DNA from 2 places in the Aminobacterium sp. UBA4987 genome. Region 1 is predicted to be linked to the other one. Evidence: riboswitches for the same ligand, from Rfam matches in the RefSeq annotation. Region 1 holds a riboswitch; the other holds the start of a gene.
The links. Region 1 has a riboswitch for cobalamin ahead of B2U56_RS08795 (hypothetical protein). Riboswitches for the same ligand answer to the same signal wherever they lie in the genome.
Positions count from the first base shown of each region.

Region 2: linked by a shared signal. The riboswitch ahead of B2U56_RS09160 (TonB-dependent receptor plug domain-containing protein) and the one ahead of B2U56_RS08795 (hypothetical protein) in region 1 are both predicted to bind cobalamin.

Region 1 covers NZ_DGZF01000011.1:181,929-186,415, reverse strand. The annotation lists gene B2U56_RS08800 (acetate--CoA ligase family protein) at 1-1,514, opposite strand, end outside; gene B2U56_RS08795 (hypothetical protein) at 1,514-2,008, opposite strand; cobalamin riboswitch at 2,142-2,309, opposite strand; gene B2U56_RS08790 (hypothetical protein) at 2,571-2,789, shown strand; gene B2U56_RS08785 (heavy metal translocating P-type ATPase) at 2,910-4,487, opposite strand, start outside.
Region 2 covers NZ_DGZF01000012.1:17,024-21,510, forward strand. The annotation lists gene B2U56_RS09160 (TonB-dependent receptor plug domain-containing protein) at 1-1,706, opposite strand, end outside; cobalamin riboswitch at 1,828-1,984, opposite strand; gene B2U56_RS09165 (ABC transporter substrate-binding protein) at 2,103-3,242, shown strand; gene B2U56_RS09170 (iron ABC transporter permease) at 3,239-4,243, shown strand; gene B2U56_RS09175 (ABC transporter ATP-binding protein) at 4,240-4,487, shown strand, end outside.

The DNA of each region.
Region 1 (4,487 bases):
AGATATTCCCGTGTTACAGGGACATCATATCGAGCCAATAAACGTTTCGCATCGTACTCTGTCAACTGTGAGGGGAAAGAACTCAAAAGAGACGATTTCAGTTCGATCTTATGAGAAGCCAACTCCCTTCGCTGCCCCCAATTCACAAGGGCCTTTAAAGCGCGGGCACACTGTCTAAAACTTTGAAAAACAGGAACCCCGGCGCCTTTTAGCTGTTCAATGAATTTCTTGCCATGCTCATCATCGATCATCCACACCACGGCCTGGGGCTTTGGCGTATCTTGATAACTCCGAATCAGTTCTTCTGCCATAACTTGCCCCGCTTCTCCCACAATCATGGATAAGGCTGTAACGACCATATGAATATCCGGGTCCTCAAGGGCCGTATCGAGAACATGGCGAAAGTTCTCTGGTTTTTCTGAGATTTGAACCGTCATATCCACAGGATTTCGAGACGCTCCAAAATCAGGAATCGCTTCCTCTATCCTCTTTTTACTTGTCACTGAAAATTCCGGAACGCTCATTTTTAAATCATTCAGGCTATCGGCCATGACAATGCCGGCTCCTCCCGAAGTGGTGAGAATGGCCGCACTACTCCCATTCGTTCGGGGAGAAGCCCCGAAGAGCTGGCCTACTCCTATAATATCGTCTATGTCTTCCAGCTGGATTATGCCGTACTGCTCAAAAATAGCTTTCCATACGGCTTCGTCTCCTGTCAACGCGGCAGTATGGCTCCGTGCTGCTTTTTGGGCAGAGGGAGAACGTCCTGCCTTTAAAACGGCAACGGCAATATTTCGTTCCCTTGCCTCTTGGGCAACCTGTAAAAAACGTTCTCCTTCATCAATACCTTCAAGATACATCATGAGAAGGCGAACTTCCGGATCCCGAATGACATAGCCAGCGCACTCCACAGCATCGATATCCGCCTGATTGCCAGTTGTAACAACATATCGATACCGAACTCCATGATTGAGACCTACTCCAAAGGAGGAAAATCCGAATGCCCCGCTTTGAGAAATAAAAGCTATGTGCCCTGCCGCGGGAGGTTCTATATTATAAAGGGCGCCCGAGAAGGTTAGGGGGATTCGTGCTGCCAGGTTGAGGAGGCCCTGGCAGTTAGGGCCTAGAATTCTGATTTTTCCTTCCCGGGCTATATCTATTATTCGTTGTTGTAAAGACCCATCCCCAGTCTCAGCGAAACCTGAGGAATAGATTATGGCGTAGTGTATTCCTTTCTCAGCGCAAATTTCAAGCGCCGACGGCACCAGATGTGCTTTTATGCCAATGAGAGCCGCGTCTGTCGCTGCCGGAATTTCAGAGAGGTCATGATAGCACTGGAGCCCCCCTACTTGGTCGTATTTAGGGTTGACCGGATACACCGTACCGCTATATCCAAAACGCTGCATTGCTTTCAGAGTACGGCCAGTCAAGCTGTCAAGGTCAGCGGATGCCCCTACTATGGTTATACTTCGAGGTGTAAAAAGAGGGGATAAGTGATGGTTCTGACAATTCATTATGCAATAGCCTCCTTTTCGCTACTAGACCATAAAGGCTCTAGAAGCCTCAAAGAACGAAGGCAGGTTCGACAATACAAAAGGTAGATCTTTGTTATTTCGCTTGAAGACTCTAAAGCAACGGCACTCATCCAATCTCGAGCAGCATTGATAAGATTAAAGTGGGCTTCAACAAAAAGAGCCCTCCCCTCGCCCCTGAGTTGAAGATCTTCTTCGTGGGGAACAGAAACAACCTCAATATCTCTTCGCAATGTATTAATGAGTAAACGCGTATTCTCAAGAAAATCTGCGGAAATCACGATATTTCCATCCCTATTCAAAGATCCATTTACATAGGAAATATATCGATCTATGGGAGAGAAGATCGTGCTGTGTGTTTCTCTTTCTGGAAGAGATGGGCAGTTTGTTTCTAGTGCATTCACCGTTTGCTCAAGCAAAGTAACCCCACTTGGGGTTAAGAAGTTCTGGAACAAATCCACGTGCTCCCGCTTCATAACTCTCATCCTCCTATAATAGAAAATGGCCGTCCCCCGAGGACGGCCACCAAAGGCTAAGAGTTCAAAAGCGAAATTGCCCCTTTATTTTAAGAGGGGTTTTTCCACAAGCCTTCCCGAATCCTCGCGGGAACTTGCATCTCTTCATCAGGCCGGTCTCCTGGCTTGCTTTCGCTCTTTGGAACCCCTTCCCAGAAAAAACTCTTTCCAGTGGCATTTGGTCCCATCGTCAAGCTTACAGTGGCGGGTCCGCGCCGGATTTTCACCGGACTTCCCGTACACCTGCTGAAGTTTTATTGTATTTATTACTTTACACTCTATTCGACAAAAAAGTCAATACAAATCCTCCCTTAAAAGCATTTTCCTTTTTTCATAAAAATTAGACCTTTTTAGTAAATTTTTTAAGATAAAAAAGAGAAAAAAACAATGAGGTCTAAATCCCCTTTATACTTACGCAAACAAGGAAGTAATACAGGAAAGGAAAGCCTGAAAATATTCTATTTATTTTTCCCCCCTTTTCCTTTACAATACCACCATGCTCTATAGCAAGGAGGTTATGATCATGGACTGGGGAATGGTTCCGGGAGAAACTGTTGTTATTAAATCGAAGAATATTACCCTTCGGGATATAGTACAGGCCATCGTGGATGGCGCTGACACTGTCCCTGCGGTAAAAGAGCTCTTTAGTCTAATGGATAGTGACGAAGGAGTTAATGATCTTGGCGACATACTGGATGTTTTTGTCCCAGCTATTGAAGCGCTCCGCGGTGGCGGTGGGTGAGCAAGCTGCACTGGTCAGTGCACCAGTTGTCAGTAACATCGTCAGCAAATTGAACCTCGCCGAAGATTATTGAGAGAATTGGGCTATTGGTTAACCAATAGCCCTTTTTATTTTGCCGTCTTAAGTGGGGCGAATTCGCATAGAATTCAAGATAACTGAAATTGAACTGAAGGCCATGGCCGTTTCCGCGATGGCAGGATGGAGCAGGGCTCCCATAGCGAGGGGAATGGCAATGACGTTATAGGCAAAGGCCCAAAAGAGATTTTGGCGGATGACTGTAAAGGTCTGACGGGAAATCTCAATAGCGTCGGCAATAGATGAAATTCCGCCACGCACAACAACTATGTCGGCGCTGTCAATGGCAAGGTCTGTTCCCGTACCAATAGCCACTCCAATATCCGCTCCCTTTAAGGCCGCGGCATCGTTCATTCCGTCTCCTACCATGAGTACCTTTTGCCCATGGGCCTGAAAATCCCTCAGGATATTCAATTTCTCTTCAGGTCGAATGCCGGCATAGATTTTTTCTATACCAATACGTTTTCCTACAGACTGGGCTGTGCGCTCGTTGTCTCCCGTTACCATCACAGGGACGATACCTAATCTTTTAAGACGTTCTACAGCCTGTATAGAATCCCTTCTCAAGGGATCTTCTATTGCTATAAAACCCGCAATTTTCCCGTTCTTGCGTACTTCCACCACAGTTCGTCCCATAGAAAGCTGCTCGCTATAAAGAGAGGAATCGTGAGGTTTTCCAACAAAGTATAGATCCTCTCCCACAGTGCCCCTCACTCCCTCTCCCGCAATCTCTTCCATAAAAACAGGTTCAAGCTGGGTTGCCCTGGCCGATGAAATGGCTTTGGCCAAGGGATGGATAGAATGGCGTTCCAGGGCCGCTACCCTTTCCATATCGTCATCAGAAAGATTGGTCTCAACAACTTCGGGGCTTCCCTGAGTAATGGTGCCCGTCTTATCCATAAGCACAATGCCCACTTCCTTCGCCGTCTGTATGGCCTCGGCATTGCGAATGACAAGCCCCTTCCTGGAAGCCGCGCCTGTGCCAGTAATAAGAGCCATGGGGGTGGCGAGGCCCAGAGCACAGGGGCAAGCTATTACGAGAGTGGAAATGAATCCGAAAACAGCAATTGACAGGGGGTCGCGCACAGAGGTGACCCACGGCAGATAACGGCTTGCTCCATCGAGAAAAGAAGAAAAACGATGGATACCGAAAAACCAGAAGAGGCCGCTGATAACAGCAAGGGCAGCAACGACTGGAACAAAATAATTTGTCACTCTGTCGGCAAAGGCCTGAATTGGTATTTTTGCTCCCTGGGCTTCCTGAATAAGAGCAATCATCTGAGCTAAAAAGCTATCCTCCCCAATTTTTGTCGCCTGAACCTTTATTGATCCCGTGAGGTTGAGGGAGCCGCCCGTCACTTCTTCTTCCAATTTTTTCTGAACAGGAATGGATTCGCCGGTAATCATAGATTCATCTACAGATGTGGCCCCGTCGATGATCTTTCCATCGGCAGGAATTCGTTCCCCGGGCCTGACCATAAGAATGAATCCTTCCTTAACTGCCTCTATAGGCACCGCTATTTCGAGCCCCGATTCATCGAGGATGCGGGCTTCTCTGGCCTGAATTGCCAAAAGAGACTTAATTTCCTTGGAAGCCCTGTCACGAAGATGGGACTCAATAAA
Region 2 (4,487 bases), on a different contig from region 1:
GAGCGCCACTCCGCAAAAACATCGGTCTGGAAATAATCATCGCCGGAGGGGTAGCCGTTGCGGTTAGCCAGATAAGAGAAATCGACCCCGGCAGTCCATGGACCAGAATGATATTCAGCAGAAGTTTTTAAAAGCCATTCGGGGAACCCGTAGCTGTTAACCCATTCGTCATTTGATTTTTCCTGAGCCTTCATCCAGGTGCCGCTAAGGCTCAGAGTCCACTTCGACGTGATGTCCCATCTCCTTAAGGCTTCCAATCCATAGGATTTGAACTGATCAACGTTTTCGTAGGTGCTGTTTCGCCAAATAATCTTGTCTTCCATGTCGGAGTAAAAAAGTCCAAGGTTCCAGCTGCCGGAGTGGTCAGCCCCTTTTATGCCGAGGTCATAGCTCCAACCCTTTTCTGGCTTGAGGTTTGGATTTCCAACAGTTCCCCACGGCCCTTTGGCGTAGAGTTCGTAAATGCTTGGCATGGCAAAGAAACGTCCCGCAGACAGATACCATGTGCTTCCATTGTCCAGAGGGTACTGAAGGGTCAATTTAGGCATGAGCTCATTGTGGTTTTCCGCGTCATCCTGGCGCCAGATTTCGTATCTTAGCCCAAGGGTTCCTATAAAATCGCCGATGGGGCGGGAAAACTCTGCGAAGGGAGCGTAATTTGTTCGATTCTGTTCCACTTCCGGGTCAAAAGAGGAACCACGGAATGTTGATTCTTCTCTTCTAAAAAACAGTCCCCATGAAGCCAAGGTTTCTCCCCATTGTTCCTGTTTTGCAAATTCTGTGGTGAAAGCCCGATCCTTATAGTAATTATCAGGATTTTGCAAAATATAATATCGCTGGTCGTCGTATCCCATAAGAATGTAGTAATTGCTGCCGGCATAGCGGAGGGCGTATCTTTGATATTGCCCCTTTTCACTATTTATATCCACGGGTGTAAACCAGCCGGGAGTTTCATATTCATTTTTATATTCTCCGATTTCACTTTTTAAAAACCAGTTTTTCCCGCTAAAAGTGAAACCGTAAGCGTCCTCTCGATACTTAAGAGCATAAAAATCTTCCATGGATAACGTATCTTTTAAAAGACGGTGTCTGCCTTCTTCTTTTCGAGAGTACCAGAGTCCCGCATTTAGACCGTTATCAGCGGCATTTCCTTGAATAGCATAGCGTCGCCAGTCATTAGGGCCGATTTCTCCTTCCAAAAAGCCGCCCTGAGCGCCTTTCTTGGTAATGATGTTAATAACGCCTCCCGCAGCCATAGAACCGTAAACAGCAGAACCCGCACCTTTTACAACGTGTATCTCCTCAATATTGCTGATCGGAAAGCTTCTGAAATCAACGGTTGCAGCTCCGGCGCCATGAGAGGATCTGTAATAAGGGATACCGTCAACGAGAACCAGTATTTCCGTTAAAAAACCACGGATTGTAACCTGAGAAGCGTTTGAAAAGCCGGATTTTTGCTTTACAAACATTCCTGGTACATGCTTTTCAAGAACAGTTGCCAGATCCTTTGAGCCGCTTTGATCTATCTGGCTGCGGGTAATAACGTAGGTTGGCGCGGGCACTTCTTCCAGACTTGTAGCCAAACGGCTTCCCGTTACTAGTTCCTCAGGAACCTCGTAGACTTTTTCTGTCCCTGTTGCGCTTGTTGCAAAAAATGCTAGCAACAAAACCATAGACAACATGATGAGTCTCTTTTTCTGAATCACTGTAGTCCCTCCTAAATGAAATAAAAAATAAGTGGCGAGGAAAGGATTGATACGACAACCTTTCCTCGCCACACAGAAGGGCAAAAAGAAGAGTTATCATATCACGCCCTCGCATGATAATGAACCACCAAGCTTTCCGATCGGTCTCCTGACTCCAGTTCATCCTCCCTCGCGCCTTCCCGGAAATTCCAGTGGCTTTGCGAGTTCGTCGCTGTTACAGTGGCGGGGCCGTTCTGGCTTTGCACCAGATTCCCTATACCGGAAAACAGACTTTCTTATTTGATTTTATCAGATATCATAGCCATAATTGATTGCTAGTCAAGTGTTTTTTGATTTATAGCCGATGTAAACCGTATAGTAAAATCTTTTTTGAAGGCCCTGAGTGTGAGGATAAATATGATAAAAAGAATTTCCCTCTTATTTTTGTTTTTTTTCGTCATTACCCCTTCTGTGTGGGGATCTCCCCATCCCTTTCCAGAAGTTTCTTTGCAATATGCCCATGGCTTCAGAGTAGAGTGCGGAAATGGTTATTATGTGGTTACAGTAGACAGACCGTGCTCAGATGCCGCGGATTCCCAGTCCTATCTATTGTTGTCAAAGGGAGGATCTGTGCCTGAAGCCCATAAGGATTTGCCGGTCATATATATACCAGTCAAGCGGATTATTACGACTTCCATGACGATGCTTCCTTTTATAGAAATACTTACGGATAAGAGTTCTCTCGTTGGTGTGGGGGGGAAGCGCTATGTTTATTCCGAGGACATCAGAAACTTGAACCTTCTCGATGTGGCATCAGATGCCGGATCAGGGCTTCGTATCGACGTTGAGAAGATTCTTTCCCTCCAGCCGGATGTAGTGTTTGTCTATACCTATACTGCAACGGAAAAAGAAGCAGCAGAAAGATTGGCCGCGCTAGGAGTTCCTATTGTCATTGCCTCTGATTATCTGGAAGAAACGCCCCTTGGCATGGCAGAGTGGATCAAGTTCGTTGCGCTTTTTCTAGGAGAAGAAAAAAAAGCTGAGATTTTTTTTAGAGGAGTGTCAGAGCGATATAATTGCCTGAAAGAGCTTGCAAATAAGGCAGAGGCCCGCCCCACTGTTATGGTTAACGCAGCTATAGGCGGTATGTGGTATGTTTCAGGGGGGCGAAGCTGGCCTGCCCTTCTCATCCGAGATGCTGGCGGTGAATATTTGTGGTCGGAAGTGGATCTTCCCGGGAGTATCCCCATAGATTTTGAAAAGGTGCTGGAACGGGCGCTGAATAGCGATTTTTGGATTAACCCCACGACCTGGCGGAACCTTGACGAGGGGAGGGGGCAGGATTCCCGTTATACAGCATTTCGCCCTTTTCGAGAGAAAAAAGTTTACAATAATAATGCCAGGGTTAATGGGGCAGGAGCTAACGACTATTACCAACAGGGCGTCATGCGTCCTGATCTGATACTTGCAGATCTTATCTCTATTTTCCATCCAACCCTGCTTCCAAATCATGAGCTTTATTTCTATCGTCTCTTAGAGGAGGGAACAGGCGAATGAGACGCTATCCTTTCATTTTTTTTATAGCAGTGTCTTTTCTGGGAATTTTTTTTGCTGCCTTGTCCCTTTCTTTAGGGTCGGTTTCTATCCCTTTTTACGAGCTATGGAATGTGATCTTTAACCATGGTGGTATAGAGAATGGGTGGAGGATTATTGTTCTTGAATTACGTCTGCCACGTATTCTTACTTCCCTGGCAGCAGGCAGCGCATTATCTGTAGCCGGGTTGGGAATGCAGACCCTTTTTCAGAATCCCCTTGCTGGCCCATTTGTCCTTGGCATCAACGCAGGAGCCAGTTTAGGCGTAGCATTAGCGACCCTCCTTACCGGGGCTTTAGCAAGCTTAGGCCTAGCGGCATCTTCATGGCTTGGAAGTTCTCTTGTCCTTTTCATAATGATAGGTATTGCAGGACGGCTCAAAAATAACATAACACTTTTAATATTAGGTCTTATGTTCGGGTACGGTGTTAGCGCCCTTGTGAGCGTTTTGATTCATTTTAGCTCCCCTGAACAAATACAACAATTTGTTTTATGGAGTTTCGGTAGTTTTTCTTCCGTAACATGGCAACAGCTCTCTCTTTTCGTGCCAGTTTCTTTGTCAGGTGTAATGGCGATGTTTTTTCTCGCCAAACCGTTGAATGCCCTTTTGCTAGGGGAATCTTATGCTTCAACTATGGGAGTATCTGTACGCCATATACGCCTGGCATTGGTTTTTGTTACAGCCATTCTTGCTGGAACCGTAACTGCCTTCTGCGGTCCCATTGCTTTTCTTGGAATGGCAGTTCCCCATTTATGCAGACACTTCTTGAAAAGCGGGGATCATCGTCTTCTTATTCCTGCCAGTGCTCTAAGTGGGGGAGTCCTCGCCCTTGCCGCAGATTTTTTTGCCCATTTGCCTGGAAGTGCTCTTGTATTGCCTCTTAATGCCGTTACGTCCCTTGTGGGGGCTCCTGTTGTTGTCTGGGTCATACTTCGAAGCCCATATGGAGAAAAAGTATCATGAGTTTGAAGCGGCCCCTACTTGCAACTCAAGACCTCTCTATAGGGTATGGTCCGAAAAAAGGAACAACTCTTGTTGCTGGTCCTATTGCAACATCCCTTTATGAAGGAGAGTTGGTTTGTCTTATTGGTCCCAACGGTGTTGGTAAAACAACGTTGCTGAAAACCCTGGCAGGAACCCAAAACCCTTTAGGTGGGGAAATAAGGGTTTTGGAATCTTCTCTGGCAGAACTTTCTCATAAGAAGCG